One region of the Streptomyces sp. NPDC058751 genome, then DNA from elsewhere that is predicted to be linked to it. Evidence: riboswitches for the same ligand, from Rfam matches in the RefSeq annotation. Region 1 holds a riboswitch; each other region holds the start of a gene.

What was found. Region 1 has a riboswitch for cobalamin ahead of ACFW6B_RS19795 (cobalamin biosynthesis protein). Riboswitches for the same ligand answer to the same signal wherever they lie in the genome.
Region 2: it holds a riboswitch for cobalamin, as region 1 does, so the genes downstream of both, ACFW6B_RS28915 (prenyltransferase/squalene oxidase repeat-containing protein) here and ACFW6B_RS19795 (cobalamin biosynthesis protein) in region 1, are expected to answer to the same signal.
Region 3: it holds a riboswitch for cobalamin, as region 1 does, so the genes downstream of both, ACFW6B_RS33180 (ribonucleoside-diphosphate reductase subunit alpha) here and ACFW6B_RS19795 (cobalamin biosynthesis protein) in region 1, are expected to answer to the same signal.

What each region holds. Positions count from the first base shown of each region.
Region 1 covers NZ_JBHYPZ010000020.1:61,037-63,227, reverse strand. The annotation lists gene ACFW6B_RS19800 (cobyric acid synthase) at 1-265, opposite strand, end outside; gene ACFW6B_RS19795 (cobalamin biosynthesis protein) at 262-1,257, opposite strand; cobalamin riboswitch at 1,363-1,506, opposite strand; gene ACFW6B_RS19790 (hypothetical protein) at 1,643-1,861, opposite strand; gene ACFW6B_RS19785 (anion permease) at 1,883-2,191, opposite strand, start outside.
Region 2 covers NZ_JBHYPZ010000035.1:103,625-105,815, reverse strand. The annotation lists gene ACFW6B_RS28915 (prenyltransferase/squalene oxidase repeat-containing protein) at 1-1,116, opposite strand, end outside; cobalamin riboswitch at 1,226-1,356, opposite strand; gene ACFW6B_RS28910 (phosphotransferase) at 1,427-2,092, shown strand; gene ACFW6B_RS28905 (MBL fold metallo-hydrolase) at 2,174-2,191, opposite strand, start outside.
Region 3 covers NZ_JBHYPZ010000046.1:44,174-46,364, reverse strand. The annotation lists gene mctP (monocarboxylate uptake permease MctP) at 1-354, shown strand, start outside; gene ACFW6B_RS33185 (GNAT family N-acetyltransferase) at 463-981, shown strand; cobalamin riboswitch at 1,034-1,183, shown strand; gene ACFW6B_RS33180 (ribonucleoside-diphosphate reductase subunit alpha) at 1,315-2,191, shown strand, end outside.

The DNA.
Region 1 (2,191 bases):
CCTGGCTGGTGCGGTCCCCGCCCGGCTTCAGCAGCACGGGATTCATCAGCGCGGTCGGCTCCACCCGGGCGGCCTGCGCCTGCATCGCCTGCGCCCGCCCGATCTCCGCGCCCTCACGCGTCACGAACGAGTTCAGGGACATGTTCTGCGCCTTGAAGGGCGCCACCTTGACGCCCTGGCGCACCAGCCACCGGCAGATCCCGGCGGTCACGACGCTCTTGCCCGCGTCGGAGGTGGTCCCGGCGATCAGCAGCCCGCCGCTCATGCGGTGTGCCCCTTCCTGGTGGACGAAATCCGTCCGGTCGTGGAGAGCAGAGCCCGTCCGGCCCCGGAGAGCAGAGCCCCTCCGGCGGCGCTCACGCCGAGCGCGAGCCAGCCGACGCGCCGCGAGAGCCGTACGGCCCGTTCGATGTCCCGGACGTGGACGGCGCGCCCCGCGCCGTTGAGCACGGGCCGGTGCTCGACCCGTCCGCCGTACGAGAGGGTGCCGCCGAGCCGCACACCGAGCGCGCCCGCGAACGAGGCCTCCACGGGCCCGGCGTTGGGGCTCGGGTGCTCGCGGGCGTCCGCGCGCCAGGCGCGCACGGCACCGCGCGGGTCGGGTCCGGCCACGGCGGCGAGGACGGCGGTCAGCCGGGCTCCCGGCCAGCCGGCGAGGTCGTCGAGCCGGGCGGAGGCCCAGCCGTAGCGCCGGTGGCGGGGGGACTTGTGCCCGACCATGGCGTCGAGCGTGTTGACCGCGCGGAAGGCGACGAGCCCGGGCACACCGCCGACGGCGCCCCAGACCAGGGCGCCGACGACGGCGTCGGAGGTGTTCTCGGCGACGGACTCGACGACGGCGCGCGCGACGCCGTCGGCGTCCAGAGCCTGCGGGTCGCGTCCGCACAGGTGCGGCAGCCGCTCCCGGGCCACGCCGAGGTCACCGGCCGCGAGCGCGCCGCCGATCGCCCGTGCCTCGCGGCCGAGGGAGGTTCCCCCGACGACGGCCCAGGTGGCGGCGGCGGTCAGCGCGACGGACGCGGCGGGCGAGGTGCGGACGCGACGGCTCGCGAGCGCGGCGAGTCCGGTGGCGCCGCCGACGCAGACGGCCGTGTGCAGCGCGCCCCACCCGCGGTGGTCCCGCCACAGTGTCCGCTCCACGGCCGCGGCGGCCCGCCCGAAAGCGGCGACCGGATGCCCCCGGCGGGGATCGCCGAGCAGCAGGTCGCCGAGGAGGCCGGCGGCGGCGCCGTACGCGAAGACGCGATCGGCACGCACGGGGTCAGCCGGCCGTGGGGTGGAGCGGAACCCTCGTACTTGGCGGAACGGGCAACGGGCAGCCGCGCATGGCTATATGTCCTCACTCAGGGTGTCCACGCCCTGGTTCGACGAGACCGGCGGTGAGAGTTCCTGGCTCCCGGGGAGTTCCTTCCCCGATGACAGTGGCGGGACCGCGCCGGATTCTCACCGGCTTCCTCTCATGCCGCCGTACTTGGCTCCGGCAGTCCACCACGGGGTGTGAACGGCCGTCAACTGGCTCTTGACCTGCGGAGGGACAGTGTGCGCAGGCCCACATACGCGTGGGGCGCGGGACGGTGTTCCGTCCCGCGCCCCACGCGCGGTACCGCTCCGGGCGGCCCGGTTCCGGGCCGCCGGTGCCGGGCTACTTCATGACGATCAGGGAGATGCCGTACGCCACCGCCGCGGCGCAGGCCGCGAAGCAGACGTACGCGCCGGTGGCCGCCGCGACCGCGGAACCGCCCTGGGCGGACTCCTTCTTGGAGAGGCCGGCGACGCCGAGGGTGAAGAGGGCGACGAGGGCGACGCTCACTCCGAGGGTGACCCCGAAGACGGACCCGAGGGCTGACCAGTCGATGTGCATGCTGTTTCTTCCTTCGGTTTCTCAGGCCACTCGGGACTGCGCCGGCTGGTTCACCGCGGCCTCGACCGGAGCCGGGATGGTGGCCGTGAGGCCTTCGGTCACCGTGCCGACCGGGGGCGGGGCGACGGCGGCGATGGCCTGCGTCACCACACCGGCGGGCTCCTCGTCGTCGTTCACGTTGGTGTGGTCGACGACCTCGTGGCGCGAGCGCCGCCAGATCGCGAAGCTGGAACCGACCAGGAAGACGGCGACCAGAGTGGTGCCCCAGGCGCCGAAACCGGTCACCCATTCGGCGAGCGCGCCGACCAGGGCGGCGGCGGGCAGGGTGAG
Region 2 (2,191 bases), on a different contig from region 1:
CTTCTCGCTCGGGCTCGCCGAGGCGCCGGCCGCGACCGGGGCGGGACCCGTGGCGTTGAGCTGTGCGACGAGGTCCTTGCCGCCGAAGTCGCGCGGGTCGGTGCCGGTGGCGTGCGCGGCGAAGATCAGCTGCGCGTACGCGGCCGGGCCGGACTTGGCCGCCCAGTCCGCGGAGTTCTTCTCCAGCCAGGCGAGCGGCTTCTGCGCGTCCTTCGTCGCGCCGATGGCGGCCAGGGCCACGACCGCGTCCGCCGTGTTGCCGTAGTCGGGCTGGTCCTCGGCGCCGGGCAGCGCGGACTTCAGGTACGAGGTCTTCGCCATGGTCTTGGCGAGGTACTCGGCGCCGTTGCCCGCCGCGTCCGCCAGGTTGGGCTCGTCACCGATGTGGCAGCCCGTGAGGTCGAAGGCGTTGCCGGTCGCCGCCACGAAGCCCTGGCCCATGCCGGCCGTCACGCCCGCCGCGGTCGCGTCCGCGTTCGCCGCGAGCTTGCCCTTCTTGTCGGGCTGGTAGGCGAAGGCGCCGTCGCCCTCCGCGTCGCAGGCCGTCGACAGCTTCAGCAGGGCGTCGTGGGGGGACTTGCCGTCCTTGGTGACGCTCGCGGGCTTCGTGCCGACCGCCTTCAGCGCGCCGATCACGACGGACGTCGAGTTGGTGTCGCTGGGTCCGCCGGCCATGTAGCCCCAGCCGCCGTCCTTGTTCTGCGCGGACTTCAGCCAGGCCACGGCCTTGCCGGTGGCGTCGTCGTGCCCGCCGAGCGCGCCGAGGGCCTGGACGGCGGCCGCGGTGCTGTTGGTGTCGACCTGGGTCTTCGCGTCGCACGCGGCACCCGCGTCGGCGCGGTACGCGGCGAAGGCGCCGTTCGCGCACTGCTGGCCGGTCAGCCAGTCCACGGCCTTGACGGCGGGCTTCACGCCGACGGTGTGCTGGGCGAGCAGCGCGAGCGACTGGCGCCAGACACCGTCGTAGGTCGGGTCGGCGGAGCCGAACAGGCCCGAGGGGAGCGCCACCGAGGGGGTCGGTGAGGGGGACGAGCCGGCGGCGGTGGCGGCCGGTGCGGCGACCGCCCCGATGACGGCGGTGGCGGCCAGTACCGCTGCGGTGCGGCGAACAGACATGACTCTCCCTGCGGGGAGCCGGGCAGCACCGGGCACGCTCAGGCATCCGGGCGGCTCCGGCTCCGTATCCCTCGACGGTGCCGGCCGTCGGCGGGCTGCCGAGGGCACGAGCCGGTCACGTCCCGTGCGAGGCGATCCGGCTCACCACCGAAGTGGCTCACGGTTGCGGGTCAGCGCCGGATTTGCACCGGCTTCTCCTCGTAAGGGTGTGATGACGACGCGCACACTCTACCGGCCGTGCGGAATCGGTCGGTTGTCGCGTGCGGCACTGGCCCGGGGTGACCTGGGCGACATCCGCTAGGTTCGGGTCATGCGAACCGGGAGACTGCTCGGCTCGGGGCGTTCTGCGGACGTCTACGAGATCGACGAGGCGTGGGTGCTGCGGCGGGACCGTGCGGGCCGGGGCGACGCCGCGGCCGAGGCGGCGGTGATGCAGCACCTGCGCTCGCACGGCTATCCGGTGCCGGGTGTGCGGGCCGCGGCCCGCGGGGACCTGGTGATGGAGCGGCTGTCCGGGCCGACCGTCCTGGAGGCGTTCGGGCAGGGCCTGCTCTCCGCCCAGGAGGCGGGGCTCGTCCTGGCCAGGCTGCTGCGCAAGCTGCACGCCGTGCCCGCGCTGATCTCCGCCGACCCCGGTGTCCGTGTCCTGCACCTGGACCTGCACCCCGGCAACGTGATGCTCACCCCGGACGGGCCGAAGGTCATCGGCTGGTCCGGCGCCGAGGAGGGGGCGCCCGCTCTCGACTGGGCGATGTCCGCCGTGATCCTCGCGCGGGTCGCCGTCGGCGGCGAGGCGGCCGGGGACGTGGCCGGGGAGGTGCTGGAGGCGCTGCTCGACGGGAACGAGGACCAGGTGACCGAGGCGGGGCTCCTGGAGGCGGGCCGGCGCAGGGCGGCCGACCCGGCGGCGAGCGCCGACGAGGCCGGACTCCTCGGCGAGGCGGACGAGTTGGTGCGGGAGCTGTTGGGCGGCTGAGGGGCCGGGACGCGGGAGTCGTCGGACGGCCGAGGGACCGGGGGCAGGGGAGTCGTCGGGCGGTCGGTCCGTGCGGTGGTCTCAGACCGCCGCGTACGT
Region 3 (2,191 bases), on a different contig from region 1:
CCCTCACTGGTCGGCGGTCTCTTCACCCGCTGGTTCCACCGCTGGGCGCTGCTGGGCGGCTGGGCGGTCGGCATGCTCTACGGCACGATCGCCGCCTACGGGGTGGCCTCCCCGACCCAGAAGCACTTCGGCGGCAACTCGAAGGAGATTCCCGGTATCGGGGAGATCGGCTACCTCGGTCTGACCGCGTTCGTCCTGAACGTGGCCGTGACCGTCGTCCTCACCTTCGTCCTCAGGGCGTTCAAGGCCCCGGAGGGCGTGGACGAGACCTCGCCCGGCGACTACACGGCCGACGCGGGCGATCCGGGGGTCGACACCGAGCTCCCGCCGGCCACGGCGGGCGCGACCCACTAGAACGCGGGACCCGTCCCGGACGCGGGGACCTGCCCCGGAGGCGGGGTGACGGGCCGTCGGAGGAAAACCGGCGGCCCGTCGCCGTGCCGGTCGGGCACACTCGCCCCCATGGACATCGTCATCCGGCCCGCCCGGCCCGAGGAGTACCCCGTCGTCGGCGAGATCGCGGCCCGCGCCTACCTCGGGGACGGGCTGCTGGACTTCGGGGAGAGCGACGCGTACCTCGCGAGGCTGCGGGACGTCGCGGGGCGCGCGGCCGTCGCCGAGGTGCTGGTCGCCGTCGAGGGGGACCGGGTGCTCGGCAGCGTGACCTTCGTGGCGGACGCCGGGCCGATGGCCGACTTCGCGCGCGCCGGGGAGGCGGAGATCCGGATGCTGGCCGTCGCGCGGGAGGCGCGCGGCCGGGGTGCGGGCGAGGCCCTGGTGCGCGCCTGCGTCGGCCGGGCGCGGGCCGTCGAGGGCTGCGCGCGCCTCGTGCTGTCCACCCAGCGCACCATGCACAGCGCCCACCGCCTCTACGAGCGCGTGGGCTTCACCCGCACCCCGGGCCGCGACTGGAACCCCCTTCCGGAGCTCGACGACATCCTGCTGCTCACCTACGAGTTGACGCTCCGGCACACTCCGTAGCGCTCTCGGACACCGAGCGGACACAAGATGTGGGGGCAGTCCCGAGGCCCGGCACAAGATGTATGCTCATGGTCGCTGTCGCCGCAGGGGAATCCGGTGCGAATCCGGAACTGTCCCGCAACGGTGTACTTGTGTGTGTTCGCGTTCGCGTGTGCCCGCACCCGCGTCAGTCCGAGGACCTGCCGGCAGCGCGCCCCGGCCGTCCGGCCCGGGTGCCGACGACGTCCGGGCCTCGCGGAATGGGCCGGTGGACGCGGCGCGCTGCTGCCCGAAAGCGCTCCCGTGTGCCCCGAGCCCGCCCGCGAGGCCCCGTGCCGAGCGAGGAGAGCCCACGTGACCATCGCGCCAGCCGATCCGGCTTCAGTGACCGCGCAGCAGGCCCCGGTGGAGACCGACGGTCCCGGGACCGCGCTGCTGCGGACCCTGACGGACCTCACCGCCGACCTCCCCGACGCCGACCCCGGCCGGGTCGCCGCCGCGGCGCTGCGCGGCCGGTCCGCCCGCGCCGACGAGGCCGAGCTGCGCGAACTGGCCACCGAGGCGGCCGCGGGTCTCATCTCCGAGGACCCCGCCTACTCGCGGCTGGCCGCGCGCCTGCTCGCGATCACGATCGCCGCGGAGGCGGCCTCCCAGGGCGTCACCACCTTCTCCGAGTCGGTCGCCGTCGGCCACCGCGAGGGCCTGATCGCCGACCGTACGGCCGCGTTCGTGCGGCTGCACACGGCCCGCCTCGACGCGCTGGTCGACGCCGAGGGCGACGACCGCTTCGGCTACTTCGGGCTGCGCACGCTGCACAGCCGCTATCTGCTGCGGCACCCGATCACCCGCAAGGTCGTCGAGACGCCCCAGCACTTCATGCTCCGGGTGGCGTCCGGGCTCGCAGAGGACGACACGGTCCGCTCGGTGGACGAGGTCGCCGCGCTCTACCGGCTCATGAGCCGCCTCGACTACCTCCCCTCCTCCCCCACGCTCTTCAACTCCGGTACGCGGCACCCCCAGATGTCGTCCTGCTACCTCCTCGACTCCCCGCTGGACGAGCTGGACTCCATCTACGACCGCTACCACCAGGTGGCGCGGCTGTCGAAGCACGCGGGCGGCATCGGGCTGTCGTACTCCCGCATCCGCTCGCGCGGTTCGCTGATCCGGGGCACCAACGGGCACTCCAACGGCATCGTCCCGTTCCTGAAGACGCTCGACGCCTCGGTCGCCG